One region of the Enterobacter sp. SCRI0065 genome, then DNA from elsewhere that is predicted to be linked to it. Evidence: predicted binding sites of a transcription regulator. Region 1 holds the regulator's gene; each other region holds the start of a gene.
What was found. Region 1 encodes PurR, which represses purine synthesis genes. Its sites were predicted from a motif close to CANGCAAACGTTTGCNTG; they were not measured.
Positions count from the first base shown of each region.

Region 2: glyA (serine hydroxymethyltransferase) is a predicted target of PurR. The motif match lies at 3,025-3,042, and genes of this name have one in related genera.
Region 3: galS (HTH-type transcriptional regulator GalS) is a predicted target of PurR. The motif match lies at 2,648-2,665, and genes of this name have one in related genera.

Region 1 is NZ_JCBAJB010000001.1:1,094,652-1,099,945, forward strand. It holds gene punC (purine nucleoside transporter PunC) at 1-977, opposite strand, end outside; gene punR (DNA-binding transcriptional activator PunR) at 1,091-2,002, shown strand; gene purR (HTH-type transcriptional repressor PurR) at 2,021-3,046, opposite strand; gene cydH (cytochrome bd-I oxidase subunit CydH) at 3,343-3,432, shown strand; gene AC6EMZ_RS05370 (MFS transporter) at 3,597-4,763, shown strand; gene sodB (superoxide dismutase [Fe]) at 4,802-5,294, opposite strand, start outside.
Region 2 is NZ_JCBAJB010000002.1:37,604-42,897, reverse strand. It holds gene csiE (stationary phase inducible protein CsiE) at 1-308, shown strand, start outside; gene AC6EMZ_RS06025 (3-phenylpropionate MFS transporter) at 313-1,458, opposite strand; gene glyA (serine hydroxymethyltransferase) at 1,655-2,908, opposite strand; gene hmpA (NO-inducible flavohemoprotein) at 3,212-4,402, shown strand; gene glnB (nitrogen regulatory protein P-II) at 4,442-4,780, opposite strand; gene glrR (two-component system response regulator GlrR) at 4,861-5,294, opposite strand, start outside.
Region 3 is NZ_JCBAJB010000002.1:380,423-385,716, forward strand. It holds gene AC6EMZ_RS07640 (YbfB/YjiJ family MFS transporter) at 1-659, shown strand, start outside; gene folE (GTP cyclohydrolase I FolE) at 776-1,444, shown strand; gene yeiB (DUF418 domain-containing protein YeiB) at 1,461-2,618, shown strand; gene galS (HTH-type transcriptional regulator GalS) at 2,774-3,796, shown strand; gene mglB (galactose/glucose ABC transporter substrate-binding protein MglB) at 4,093-5,091, shown strand; gene mglA (galactose/methyl galactoside ABC transporter ATP-binding protein MglA) at 5,173-5,294, shown strand, end outside.

The sequences.
Region 1 (5,294 bases):
AACGGACGTAAAGCCTGGGCAACCACGATAGGATAAATGGCACCGTTTGCGACGGCCATAATGCAGAAGGGAATAAGAATCTCTGCCAGGGCAACATGGGGAATAAAACCAACGGCAAAGGTCGCAACCACGCTCAATGCATAAAGTACCAGTAGCCACGGTAGCATTTGTTGTCCCTGCCATTTTTGCAGCGCCGCGCGACAGCCATAGCCACCCACCAAAAAAGCGATGGTTTGCGGAACGTAGCTCAGACCAATAACCGCAGGGCTGTAGCCCATATCGTGCAAGATAAACGGTGAACCGGTGAGCCAGGCAAAGAAGCTCGCTGAGCAGGCGGCATAAATCAGCACATTACCGCGATAGTCGCGTGAGCGCAGCAGCGACATAAAGGTGACGCGCGATTCCTCGGGGTCGGCGACTTTCGGCTGAGCCGGTTTTAGCGAGAACGCCGGAATCATCAAGATCAGGGTAATAATAAACAGCGTGGCGAAGATCGCCTGCCAGTCAAAGTGGACCAGGATCCAGCTGCCCAGCAGCGGCGCAAGGGCGGGTGAAAGGCCAACCAGCGGCATGATGGTGGCAAAGATTCGGTTCACGCGCGAAGCCGGATAGTAATCGGTTACCAGCGCCTGCCAGGTCACTGCGGCTGCGCATACGCCAAAGGCCTGAATGAAGCGCAGCACCAGCAGCCAGGTTGCGTCACGGACCCACAACATGCCTAAACTGCTCAGGGCAAAAATGGTCAGACCCAGCAGCAAAATTGGCTTTCGGCCATAGCGATCGGAGAGCGGCCCCCACAGAAGTTGGGCAAACGCAAAGCCTGCCAGGAACAAGCTCAGGCTGGCACTAATGGCAGCGGCAGGCGTCTGTAAATCTGCCTGCATCGCTGCGAAGGCGGGGAGGTACATATCGGTCGCTAAAAAGCCCAGCACGCTTAAGCCAGCGAGCCAGACCATAAATCCTTTTCCAGGTTGCATTATTTTTTTCCTAATCAGGGCAGGTGTTCTTTGGCGCAGAGTGTAGGGAGTGCAATCCCCCTTGTGAAACGCTAATATTTGTCTGGTGCATTCAAAATATTTGTAGGCAGAAAATGTGGTCTGAATATTCCCTTGAAGTGGTCGATGCCGTCGCGCGTAACGGCAGCTTTAGCAGTGCGGCGCAGGAGTTGCATCGCGTCCCGTCAGCGATCAGTTATACCGTGCGCCAGCTTGAGGAATGGCTGGCGGTGACACTGTTTGAACGACGTCATCGCGATGTCGTTCTGACGCCTGCCGGGGCATGGTTTTTAAAGGAAGGCCGATCTGTTATCAAAAAAATGATGATCACCCGTGAGCAGTGCCAGCAGATTGCCAACGGCTGGCGCGGGCATCTTTCTATTGCTGTGGATAATATTGTTAAGCCTGAACGTACCCGACAGATGATTGTCGATTTCTATCGGCATTTCTCAGACGTGGAGCTGCGTGTTTCCCAGGAAGTTTTTAACGGGGTGTGGGATGCGCTATCGGATGGGCGAGTCGAAATGGCCATCGGGGCGACCCAGGCCATCCCCGTCGGGGGACGTTATACGTTTCGCGATATGGGCACGTTGAGCTGGACCTGCGTAGTGGCGAGCCACCATCCTTTGGCCACGATGGCTGGGCCATTGAGCGACGATACGTTGCGCAACTGGCCTTCGCTGGTGCTTGAGGATACCTCCCGCTCACTGCCAAAGCGTATCACCTGGCTGCTGGACAATCAGCGACGCGTCGTTGCGCCTGACTGGGAGTCATCGGCAACCTGCCTCTCAGCGGGATTGTGCGTGGGTATGGTGCCTGTACATTTTGCCCAACCGCGAATAGACAACGGACAATGGGTGGCGTTGACGCTGGAGAACCCCTTCCCGGATGCGGCGTGTTGCCTGACCTGGCAGCAAAACGACATGTCGCCTGCGCTCGCCTGGCTGCTGGATTATCTGGGGGATAGTGAAACGCTAAACAAGGAATGGCTGCGGGAGCCGGAATAACCGGCCCCGCAGAAAAGATTAGCGGCGGTAGTCGCGGAATGGACCATCGGCGACCGAGCGGCGTTCAATCAGGCGCGGATGCACTTCGATGGACTGCGACTCTTCGCGTTTGCTGACGATTCTGTCCATCAACATATTGAACGCCGTTTCACCCAGCGAATCTTTTGGCTGATGAATGGTGGTCAACGCCGGGGTAAAGAAACGAGCGTTGCGCACGTTATCATACCCGATCACTGAAATATCCTGCGGCACACGCAGTCCCAGCTCGTCAGCGGCGCAAAGCGCACCCATCGCCATGATATCGCCGCCGCAGAATACGGCAGTAGGGCGATGCGGTTGGGAGACGATTTGCTGCATGGCGCGATAACCCGATTCTGGTTCAAAATCGCCCTGAACGATCCAGTTTTCTGGAACGGCGATCAATGCTTCTTCCATCGCCTTCATGAAGCCCGCCAGACGACCGGCACCGGTGTTGCGCTCAAGCGGACCCGGAATAACGCCGATTTCGCGATGGCCGCGTTCAATCAGGTAGCGACCCGCCATATATCCGCCTTCAAAAGCGTTGTCGTTGACGGAATCGGTGAAATCAGCGCGCGTATCACCCCAGTCCATGACGACCATCGGGATATGACGGTACTCTTCGAGCATCGAGAGTACGGATTCAGGATATTCGGAACACATAACCAGCAAACCGTCTACGCGTTTTTGCGCCATCATGGACAAGTAAGCCCGTTGTTTTTCCTGACTATTCCAGGCATTACCCAGAATCAAGGTATAGCCCTTCTGGAAGCAGTTTTTCTCTACTGCTTCGATTATCTCGGCAAAATAGGCCGCTTCGCTACTGGTCGCCAGCAAACCAATTGATTTGGTGTGGTTGACCTTAAGGCTGCGCGCCACGGCGCTAGGAGAGTAGTGCAGCTCTTTAATCGCTGCCCAAACGGCGTTGCGCGTCTCTTCTGCTACAAAACGAGTTTTGTTAATTACATGTGATACGGTTGTAGTGGAAACGTTTGCGCGTTTCGCTACATCTTTAATCGTTGCCATTAGCTGTCACTCCAGACCATATCCTAAGCTCCTGAAAAATTGAGAGGTAAACGTTTGCCTTCTCTCACCCTTATCTCGCAAAGTGAATTGCGATACGCCGGGAAAACGACACAGGACGTCAGGAGGGGGTCAGTGGCCGGTACGCTTATAAATTTAGCGTGGAATTTTGTCTTATCTTGATGAAAAGGGGAAGCGTAAAAACACTTATCAGTCTAAATCCAGGAAGATTTTTGGGATAAACTGTGTAAAAATGAGCAAGCTCACTTTTCATGTGGGGATTAAAAGGAGAAAAATTGATGAATACCGATCTTAAGTTTTCGCTAACCACCACTTTCATCGTGCTGGCTTTGATTGTTGCGGCAAGCTTTACGGCAATACTGCACTGATTCAAACGGGGGAGAGCGTTCTCCCTCGCTTTCTCCCCGCCATTGTTACTCCCTCTGCAATAATCTTTTGCTATTTTGTTAACTTCTTATTTTTTGTGATTGATGTCATGCTTTCGGCATATTTGTTCTGTGTCGCGTAAAGACACGGCATCCGGAGTTAATGAATGAAAATCAACTTTCCTCTGTTGTCCCTGGCGATTGGCGCTTTTGGCATCGGCACCACTGAATTTTCCCCTATGGGACTGCTGCCGGTAATTGCCAAAGGTGTGGATGTTTCTATTCCTGCCGCGGGTATGCTTATCAGCGCTTATGCCATTGGCGTAATGATTGGTGCGCCATTGATGACGCTGCTGCTTTCGCATCGTGGGCGTCGCAACGCGCTGATCTTCTTGATGGCTATTTTCACGCTGGGAAATGTGCTCTCTGCGCTCTCACCGGACTACACCACGCTGATGCTGTCGCGCATTTTGACCAGCCTGAACCATGGTGCATTCTTTGGTCTGGGTTCGGTCGTGGCCGCAAGCGTGGTGCCTAAACATAAGCAGGCCAGTGCGGTCGCAACCATGTTTATGGGCCTGACGATCGCGAATATTGGTGGCGTGCCGGCAGCAACATGGATGGGTGAGACCATTGGCTGGCGAATGTCTTTCATGGCGACAGCCCTGCTGGGCGTGGTGGCGATGGTGGCACTGTTCTTCTCTCTGCCTAAAGGAGGAGCCGGTGAGCGTCCTGACGTGCGTAAAGAGCTGTCGGTTTTGCTTCGTCCTCAGGTGTTGTCCGCGTTGCTGACCACGGTACTGGGTGCGGGCGCCATGTTCACTCTGTACACCTACATCTCGCCTGTTCTGCATGACATTACGCATGCGACGCCGGCCTTTGTCACGGGAATGCTGGTGCTGATTGGCGTCGGTTTTTCAATTGGCAACTATTTGGGTGGCAAGCTGGCAGACCGTTCTGTTAGCGGTACGCTGAAAGGTTTTCTGACCTTGCTTATCGTCATCATGATCGCCATTCCTTGGCTGGCGCGAAATGAGTTTGGTGCTGCGATTGCGATGGTCATATGGGGCGCTGCGACGTTTGCCGTTGTCCCGCCATTACAGATGCGCGTGATGCGCGTAGCACACGAAGCGCCGGGGCTTTCTTCCTCAGTCAATATTGGGGCGTTTAACCTGGGTAATGCTTTGGGTGCAGCGGCGGGTGGCGCCGTGATTTCTGGCGGGCTGGGGTATAGCTTTGTGCCGGTGATGGGGGCGATTATCGCCGCACTCGGTTTACTGTTGGTTGTACTGTCCGGTCGTAAACAGCCGGAACCAGCCTGTGCGACGGAGTGATTAAAAAACGCAGAAGGGTTAACCTTCTGCGTGTCTTTTTATGCCGCGAAGTTTTTCGCCACAAATTCCCAGTTTACCAGAGCCCAGAAGTGCTCAAGGTAGTTAGGGCGTGCGTTACGGTAGTCGATGTAATAAGCGTGTTCCCACACATCAACGGTCATCAGCGGTGTAGCAGTGGTGGTGAGCGGGGTGCCCGCGTTTGAAGTCGAAACGATAGCCAGTTTGCCATCAGCTTCTTTCACCAGCCACGTCCAGCCAGAACCAAAGTTCTTAATCGCCGCGTCGGTAAACTTCGCTTTAAAATCAGCAAAGCTGCCAAATGCTGCGTTAATGGCTGTCGCCAGTTCGCCAGTGGGTTCGCCACCGGCATTTGGTGCCAGGCAGTGCCAGTAAAACGTATGGTTCCACACCTGAGCGGCGTTATTAAAAATGCCCGCCTCTGAAGTACGTACGATCTCTTCCAGCGTTTTGCCCTGGAAATCGGTGTCTTTGATCAGGTTGTTTAGATTAGTGACATACGTCTGATGATGT
Region 2 (5,294 bases), on a different contig from region 1:
TGATTTTTGGTGCCTGGCTGATGCAGGAAACGGATCTGCACGAAAAGCAGGTCGTGTTACTCACGGGTGATGATAAAGCCTGTGAAGTCATCATTGAGGAACAGCTCAGGGAACTGACCTTACTGCCGCTCAACATTCGCTATCTCACGCTACAGGCCTTTCAGAAAGAAGGCGCCCCACGTGAGGCGGCGCTGGTGATTACACCTTACGCCACCGCCCTGCCGCTGTTCTCACCGCCGCTCATTCATGCCGTAGAGACGTTGAATGCGCAGCAGCAAGAACATATTCGCGTCATGCTGGAATCTTAACGAATTACGTCCGCGCCGCCACTTTGGGACGAACGAACAGCGCTGGCAGCGCTACCGCCGCCATCACCCAGAACACGCCGTGCCCCAGGTGTTGATAGAGGAAACCGGCAAAAACAGTCATCACTGCAATGCTGCCGCCCATCGCCACGGCGGAATAGACGGCCTGGAGGCGAATCACTTCGCTTCCCTGTCGCGCAGCGATATAACGCATCGCGGCAAGATGGCACACGGTAAAGGTGCCGCAGTGAAGGATCTGCGCCACGATGAGCCACGGCAGCTCGGTGGTCCAGCCCATAATGCCCCAGCGTAAGATGCCGCAAACGGCAGAGAGCAACAGCAAATCCCGCGCACCAAAGCGGCGGAAAAGCTTTTTGCTCAGGGCGAAGATAATGACCTCCGCCACCACCCCGAGCGACCAGAGATACCCTATCGCCGAAGCCGAATAACCCGCCCCCTGCCAGTAGATTGCGCTAAACCCATAGTATGCCGCATGTGCTCCCTGGAGCAGACACACGCACGCCAGAAAACGCCAGCTCTGGGTAATCAAGGTCCGCCACGCGGGCCATCCTGCGCTATCGCTTTCCTGTTGGCGGTTTTCGCCCTGCGGCATAATCGACGGGCGCAGCAGCATTCCCAGCAACATCGAGGCAATACCCACGCTTAACAGCGCCAGAATCGCGTGGTAGTCATAAAGGCTGACCAGCTTACCCACCAGCGCCGAGCCAATCACAAAGGCAACCGAGCCCCACAGGCGTACGCGGCCATAGTCCATCGTTATCTGTTTTTGCCACGTATTTGCTAACGCATCCGTCAGCGGCACCAGCGGCGAGAAAAAGAGGTTGAAACCGACCATCACCACCATCAGCCAGGCAAACTGCTGGCTCACCCAGAAGGCCGCCAGAAAGACCAGCGTGAGCAGCGCCAGAATGCGCATGGCCTTGATCAGCAAAGAGGGATCGCTCACGCGCGGGGCAATCAGCAAACTCCCCAGAAAACGCGCCACCAGGCCCGCTCCCAGCAGAATACCGATGGTTTCTGGCGTCAGGCCAATCCCTGCGAGCCAGACGCTCCAGAAAGGCAGAAAAACGCCGTAACTAAAGAAATAGGTAAAATAGCTGAGCGCCAGCCAGCGTGTGGAATGCAAAACCATGAATCCCTCCCGTTTTGGAGGCGCTAGTCTGGCGTTAAAAAGGGGCGGGTGCAAGCTGAGTCGCGCAGAGCAATTACGGGGAATTGGCTATTTATACGTGGAATTGCAGCTCAGCGCGCCGTGAGGACGAAATGTCTAAAGAACAACAAAAAATTAAGGCCGCTTGCGCGGCCTCTATTATTTCTGCATTGCAGAACTAGGCGTAAACCGGGAAACGCGCGCAGATATCCAGCACTTTACCTTTGATACGCTCAATGACCGCTTCGTCATTAATGTTATCAAGAACGTCGCACATCCAGCCAGCCAGCTCTTTCACTTCGGCTTCTTTGAAGCCACGGCGAGTCACCGCTGGAGAACCAATACGGATGCCAGAAGTCACAAACGGGCTTTTCGGATCGTTTGGCACGCTGTTTTTGTTCACGGTGATGTTCGCACGGCCAAGCGCCGCATCTGCTTCTTTACCGGTCAGGTTTTTGTCTACCAGATCCAGCAGGAACAGGTGGTTCTCAGTACCGCCAGAAACCACTTTGTAGCCACGATTCAGGAACACTTCGACCATCGCTTTGGCGTTTTTAGCAACCTGCTGCTGATAAACCTTGAACTCTGGCTCCATGGCTTCTTTCAGCGCCACGGCTTTAGCCGCGATGACGTGCATCAGCGGGCCGCCCTGAGCGCTTGGGAAAACAGCTGAGTTCAGCTTTTTGTACAGCTCTTCACTACCGCCTTTCGCCAGGATCAGGCCGCCGCGCGGACCCGCCAGGGTTTTGTGGGTAGTGGTGGTCACAACGTGTGCATGTGGAACCGGGTTAGGGTAAACGCCTGCGGCAATCAGACCTGCAACGTGTGCCATATCGACGAACAGATATGCACCAATGCTGTCTGCGATTTCACGCATTTTTGCCCAGTCAACCACGCCGGAATAAGCAGAGAAGCCACCGATAATCATCTTCGGTTTGTGTTCCTGCGCCTGCTTGGCCATGTCTTCGTAGTCAATTTTACCGGCTTCGTCGATGCCATAAGGAACGATGTTGTACAGTTTGCCGGAGAAGTTAACCGGAGAACCGTGAGTCAGGTGACCACCTTGTGCCAGGTTCATACCCAGAACGGTATCGCCCGGTTGCAGCAGTGCGGTGTAGACCGCGAAGTTAGCCTGAGAGCCAGAGTGCGGCTGCACGTTTGCGTAGTCAGCGCCAAACAGTTCTTTTGCACGATCAATCGCCAGTTGTTCAACGATATCAACGTACTCGCAACCGCCGTAATAGCGTTTGCCCGGATAACCTTCAGCATATTTGTTGGTCAGCTGAGAACCCTGCGCCTGCATGACGCGCGGGCTGGTGTAGTTCTCGGAGGCGATCAGTTCAATGTGCTCTTCCTGACGTACTTTTTCCTGCTCCATAGCCTGCCACAGTTCGGCATCATAATCGGCAATGTTCATTTCACGCTTTAACATCCGCATCTCCTGACTCAGCTAACGATAAATTTTTGGCTTAAAAAGCCGGTCCTGTTGGACAACGGGCAACAGTATAACCGAATCGTTCTGTGATAACAGGTCTTGACAAACGATTTTACGCAAACGATTACCTCCACGCCACGCAAGGGTTTGTAGAATAAAGGCCTGGTGAATTTCAACGGATTTCTTTTCAGGTTTGTGATGCATATTTTTCACGTTGCAAAGAACCATTTACAACGCAGGGTTATTTTTTATAAGATGCATTTAAAATGAAACTTATAAATGACATTGAAGGAAGTTGCTATGTTAGACGCTCAAACCATCGCTACCGTTAAGGCTACTATTCCGCTGCTAGTGGAAACCGGTCCTAAACTCACCGCGCATTTTTACGATCGTATGTTCGCGCACAATCCTGAGCTCAAAGAAATTTTCAACATGAGCAACCAGCGCAACGGCGATCAACGTGAAGCGTTGTTTAACGCTATCGCGGCTTATGCCAGCAACCTCGAAAACCTGGCGGTTCTGCTGCCCGCGGTCGAAAAAATTGCGCAGAAGCACACCAGCTTCCAGATCAAACCTGAGCAGTACAACATTGTTGGTGAGCACCTGCTGGCGACGCTGGACGAATTGTATAACCCAGGCCAGGAAGTGCTGGATGCGTGGGGTAAAGCTTACGGCGTGCTGGCAAACGTGTTTATCAACCGTGAAGCACAAATTTACAGCGAACATGCAGAAAAGAGCGGCGGCTGGGAAGGCACTCGCGCCTTCCGCATCGTTGAGAAAACCCCGCGCAGCGCGCTGATTACCAGTTTTGAATTTGAACCTGTAGATGGTCTGCCTGTTGCTGATTATCAGCCAGGCCAATATTTGGGCGTATGGTTGAAGCCGAAAGGGTTCCCGCATCAGGAAATCCGTCAGTATTCCCTGACCCGCAAACCGAACGGGAAAGGCTATCGCATCGCGGTGAAACGCGAAGACGGCGGACAGGTTTCAACCTGGCTGCATCATCACGCTAACGTGGGCGACGTGGTTCATCTGGCATCGCCTGCTGGTGATTTCTTCATGGCCGTCGAAACCAACACGCCAGTGACTCTTATTTCAGCGGGCGTTGGCCAGACGCCCATGCTGGCGATGCTGGACACGCTTGCCAAAACCAACCATAGCGCACAGGTGAACTGGTTCCATGCAGCGGAAAATGGCGATGTGCATGCCTTCGCAGATGAAGTAAAAGCCCTGGCAACCACTCTGCCACACTTTGCTGCCCACACCTGGTATCGCCTGCCGACGGATGCCGATCGCGCAGCGCCACGTTTTGACAGCGAAGGTTTGATTGATTTACGTCAGCACGAAGGTCTGTTCAGCGCACCGGAGATGCAATTCTACGTATGTGGTCCGGTGGCATTTATGCAGTTTGCCGCGAAGCAGCTGGTTGAGCTGGGCGTGAACAAAGACAACATTCATTACGAATGTTTCGGCCCGCATAAGGTGTTGTAATGAGATGTCCCCTCCCGGACGGGAGGGGAATTATGTGGATTAGATTGCCGCGTCGTCTTCTTCACCCGTACGAATACGAATGACGCGAGCCACATCAAAGACGAAGATTTTGCCGTCGCCAATTTTACCGGTCTGCGCGGTACGGATAATGGTATCCACGCAGGTATCCACGATATCGTCGGTCACCACAATTTCGATTTTCACTTTCGGCAGGAAGTCCACCATGTACTCTGCGCCACGGTACAATTCGGTGTGGCCCTTTTGACGACCAAAGCCTTTCACTTCCGTTACCGTCATCCCCGTGATGCCGACTTCCGCCAGCGCTTCACGTACATCATCCAGTTTGAAAGGTTTAATAATCGCATCAATTTTTTTCATGGTGGGTCCTTAAACGCTTGCCTGTTTGCAGCCTCGTAATCGATTGCTCACAGTATCATATTGAATCGGTTTTTGCGGTATTACTCTTTAAAATCGTTGGCTTCCAGCTCGTGGCGCGACAGCAGTTTATAAAACTCGGTACGGTTGCGTCCGGCCATGCGCGCAGCGTGCGTCACGTTGCCCTTGGTTATCTGCAATAACTTACGCAAATAGTTTAGTTCGAACTGATTGCGTGCCTCAACAAACGTCGGCAGCGCGGTATTTTCCCCTTCCAGGGCTTGTTCTACGAGCGCGTCGCCAATGACCGGCGATGAAGTCAGCGCCACGCACTGTTCAATCACGTTCACCAGCTGGCGTACGTTACCCGGCCAGGCGGCTGTCATCAGGCGTTTCATCGCATCGGTAGAAAACGCGCGAACAAAAGGTTTGTGCCGTTCAGCCGACTGACGCAGCAGATGGTTTGCCAGCAGGGGAATATCTTCTGCTCGTTCCGCTAGTGCAGGAATTTTTAGGT
Region 3 (5,294 bases), on a different contig from region 1:
CATGGCAGATTTATGGCGTGCTGGCGCTGGTGTTAATTGCGCTGGTTGCGCGCTATCTACCGCGAGTTGGTCAGCTCCATCGGCCTGAAACAGCACCGGCACCGTTAATTTTGACGCCAGATTTGCGCCGTCTTGTCTGGAGCTACAGCCTGGCGGGGTTCGGCTACATTCTCCCCGCGACGTTTTTATCGCAGATGGCCGCGCTGCGTTTTCCCGGCAGTTTATTTGCGCAGTTTGTCTGGCCGGTATTTGGTGCCGCAGCCGTCGTTGGGATTGCGCTGAGCATTGCCTTGCGTCATATCGCCACGGCGAATCGTCGGTTGGCTGTTGTGCTGGCATTACAAGGCGTAGGCGTTTTTGCTGCCTGGCTCATGCCGGGGATTAGCGGTCTTATTACCGGGGCGTTATTGGTCGGCGGCGGATTTCTCTGCGCCGTTCAGCTCTCGCTGCTTTATGGGCGTGAACTGGCACCTAATCATACCCGTTACATGGCGGGACTGCTTACCACCGGCTACGCGATCGGGCAGCTAGTAGGCCCCGTCACCTCTGCCATATCGACATGGTTCACGCACCGGCTGGAGCCTGCATTAGGTCTGGCGGGTCTTGCACTGTTTATCGGCGGGGCGCTGGTCTGGAATCGTCAGGCTGAAAGGCAATAGCAATTGCAATAATTATCACCGTGAATACTGGATTATGTGCGCCACCTCACGCACAATAAGCGCACACTTTTGCCTCAACGAGGGCAAAAGGCAGCCACACCTGCAGGAGAAAAATAATGCCATCACTCAGTAAAGAAGCCGCTCTCGTCCATGAAGCGCTGGTTGCGCGCGGTCTTGAAACTCCATTGCGTCCGCCAGTGAATGAACTGGACAATGAAACGCGCAAGCGCCTTATTGCCGGACACATGACCGAAATCATGCAGTTGCTGAATCTCGACCTGAGCGATGACAGCCTGATGGAGACGCCGCAACGCATTGCCAAAATGTATGTCGACGAGATTTTCTCCGGCCTGGATTATGCCAATTTCCCGAAAATCACCGTCATCGAAAATAAAATGAAAGTCGATGAGATGGTGACCGTACGTGACATTACGCTGACCAGCACCTGCGAACATCATTTTGTTACCATCGACGGCAAAGCGACCGTCGCGTATATCCCAAAAGATACCGTGATTGGCTTGTCGAAAATCAACCGCATCGTGCAGTTCTTCGCGCAGCGTCCGCAGGTTCAGGAACGTTTGACGCAGCAAATTCTGACCGCGTTGCAAACGCTGCTGGGCACCAACAACGTAGCGGTATCCATTGATGCAGTGCATTATTGCGTGAAGGCGCGCGGCGTTCGCGATGCTACCAGCGCAACCACCACCACGTCGCTGGGTGGTTTGTTTAAATCCAGCCAGAACACCCGCCAGGAATTCCTGCGCGCCGTGCGTCACCACAACTAATCAGAAGGCAGGATCAATGGAGCGTAATGTCACGCTGGATTTTGTTCGTGGCGTGGCCATTCTGGGGATCCTGCTGCTCAATATCAGCGCCTTTGGTTTACCGAAGGCTGCATATCTTAATCCTGCCTGGTATGGCGACATTACCCGCAGCGATGCCTGGACCTGGGCAATCTTAGATCTCTTTGCGCAGGTTAAATTCCTCACCCTCTTTGCACTGCTTTTCGGCGCAGGATTGCAGCTGTTGCTCAAACGCGGCAAACGCTGGATTCAGTGTCGGCTGACGCTGTTGGTTATCCTCGGGTTTATTCACGGACTGTTTTTCTGGGATGGTGACATTCTGCTGGCCTATGGTCTGGTCGGGCTTATCTGCTGGCGGATGATCCGCGATGCGCAAGACGTGAAAAGCCTCTTTAACACGGGCGTTATGCTGTACATCATCGGTATCGGCGTGCTGTTACTGCTGGGGTTGATTTCGGGCGGCTCGACAAATCGCTCGTGGATCCCGGGTGCCGCAAGCCTCCAGTATGAACAATACTGGAAGCTTAAAGGTGGTGTAGAGGCCATCAGCAATCGTTCCGATATGCTCGGTGATAATCTGATTGCTCTGGGCGCTCAGTACGGCTGGCAGCTGGCGGGAATGATGCTGATGGGCGCGGCGCTAATGCGTACCGGCTGGTTGAAAGGGGAGTTTAGCCTCAGGCATTATCGCCGCACAGGGATGATACTGATCGTCCTCGGTATGGCCATCAATCTTCCGGCCATCATTACCCAGTGGATGCTTGGCTGGGACTATCGCTGGTGTGCTTTCTTGTTACAGGCTCCCCGTGAACTCAGCGCCCCGTTTCAAACTATCGGTTACGCTGCGCTTATCTACGGCTTCTGGCCACAGTTATCCCGCTATAAGCTGGTGGGGGCCGTGGCGTGCGTGGGCAGAATGGCGCTCAGCAACTACCTGCTACAAACGCTGATTTGTACGACGCTTTTCTATCGATTAGATCTGTTTATGAAATTCGATCGGCTGCAACTGTTGGCGTTTGTCATTCCGGTCTGGATGTTCAACCTGCTGTTTTCGGTCATCTGGCTGCGTTATTTCCGTCAGGGACCGGTGGAATGGTTATGGCGTCAATTAACCGCGTATGCGTCAGGTCACTCATTGACTAATACATCCAGATAACGATCTGGATCACAATCATTAACAAAACGGATGTAACCGTTTTCATCAGTGTGACCTCCTTCACGTAGTCCCCTCGCTGTCGCTGCCAAAATAGCCTCCTTGCTAAACACAGGGGGTGTCTGTGAGTTGCTGCAATCCTTTGAAGGATGGTGAACATGATCACCATTCGTGACGTAGCCCGCCTCGCGGGTGTATCTGTTGCTACCGTTTCGCGTGTGCTCAATAACAGCGCACTGGTTAGCCCTGACACCCGTGAAACCGTGATGAAAGCGGTGGCGCAGCTTGACTATCGACCCAACGCGAACGCCCAGGCGCTCGCCACGCAGGTCAGCGATACCATTGGCGTAGTGGTGATGGACGTATCAGATGCGTTCTTTGGCGCGCTGGTCAAAGCGGTGGATGTCGTTGCTCAACAGCATCACAAATATGTCCTGATCGGCAACAGCTATCACGAAGCTGAAAAAGAACGTCATGCCATTGAGGTGCTAATACGTCAGCGCTGTAACGCGCTGATTGTTCACTCAAAAGCATTAAGCGATGAAGAACTCGCCGGGTTTATGGACCATATTCCTGGCATGGTGTTGGTTAACCGCGTTGTGCCTGGGTATGCCCATCGCTGTGTGGCATTGGATAACGTCAGCGGTGCAACGATGGCGACGCGTATGCTGCTGAACAACGGTCATCAGCGCGTAGGGTATCTGGCGTCCAGTCATCACATTGAAGATGATGATATGCGGCGCGAAGGTTGGCAAAACGCGCTGAAAGATGCGGGCATCATGCCTATGGACAGCTGGATAGGAACCGGTTCGCCAGATATGCAGGGCGGGGAGGCCGCGATGGTCGAGCTGCTGGGGCGCAATCTGCAGCTCACTGCGGTGTTTGCCTATAACGACAGCATGGCTGCCGGAGCGCTGACGGCGCTCAAAGATAACGGCATTGCGGTGCCACAGCATCTTTCATTGATTGGCTTCGATGATATTCCCATTGCCCGTTACACCGATCCGCAGTTGACCACGGTGCGATATCCCATTGCCTCAATGGCTAAGCTGGCCACTGAGCTGGCGTTACTGGGGGCCGCAGGACAGCTGGATCCGAGTGCAACACACTGTTTTATGCCGACGTTAGTTCGACGCCATTCTGTCGCCCCAAGGCAAATTGTGGCTCCGATCACTAACTGATTACATGGAGTGATGTAACCGTTTTCAATCTGTGAGTAAATTCACAGTATCTTAACAAGGCGCTGACTATGATGTCAGCGTTTTAGGAGCTGAAACGCTATGTAACGGTGATTAATCACTTTCACTATAGCCAAAGTGCCGCAAACGACCAAAAAAACGCATTCTGGAGCGTTACCGAACACGGAAGATAGAATTTTATAAGTGAACTTCGGCGGTCATTATCTTTTTTTTAACATTTGCCCGCCGACCGTTATTCACAACGAGAACTACCCTGCATAAAAAAAACCGGAGATACCATGAATAAGAAGGTTTTGACTCTGTCTGCTGTTATGGCAAGCATGCTTTTTGGCGCAGCAGCGCACGCTGCGGATACCCGTATTGGCGTGACTATCTATAAATACGACGACAACTTTATGTCTGTTGTGCGTAAAGCAATCGAAAAAGATGCTAAATCAGCGCCAGACGTTCAGCTGCTGATGAACGACTCCCAAAACGACCAATCCAAACAGAACGACCAGATCGACGTTCTGCTGGCGAAAGGCGTGAAAGCACTGGCCATCAACCTGGTTGACCCGGCTGCGGCAGGTACTGTTATCGAGAAAGCGCGTGGCCAGAATGTGCCAATCGTATTCTTTAACAAAGAACCTTCACGCAAGGCGCTGGATAGCTACGACAAAGCCTTCTACGTGGGTACTGACTCTAAAGAGTCCGGTATTATTCAGGGCGACCTGATTGCTAAGCATTGGGCTGCGAACCCGAACTGGGATCTGAACAAAGACGGCCAGGTGCAGTTCGTTCTGCTGAAAGGCGAACCGGGCCACCCGGATGCTGAAGCACGTACCGCTTACGTTATCAAAGAGCTGAATGAGAAGGGCCTGAAAACTCAGCAGCTGGCATTAGATACCGCGATGTGGGACACCGCGATGGCGAAAGATAAGATGGACGCATGGCTGTCTGGTCCTAACGCGAACAAAATCGAAGTGGTTATCGCGAACAACGATGCGATGGCGATGGGTGCCGTTGAAGCGCTGAAAGCGCACAACAAATCCTCTATTCCTGTCTTCGGCGTCGATGCACTGCCAGAAGCGCTGTCTCTGGTGAAATCGGGCGCAATGGCCGGTACCGTGCTGAACGATGCCAACAACCAGGCGAAAGCGACCTTCGATCTGGCTAAAAACCTGGCCGACGGTAAAGGTGCTGCTGATGGCACCAACTGGAAAATCGAAAACAAAATCGTTCGCATCCCTTACGTGGGCGTAGACCAGGCAAACCTGTCTGAGTTTATCGGTAAATAAGTTTAGATAGAGCACGTTCCCAATGGGCGCAATTCGTTGCGCCCTTTTACAACGCGATATGCGAGACCGAAAGGTATAATTATGGTCAGCACAAATAGTCAGTCGTCAGGCGAATTCTTGTTGGAAATGAGCAGTATTGACAAGTCTTTCCCCGGCGTTAAGGCTCTCGATAATGTTAATTTAAAAGTTCGTCCTCACTCTAT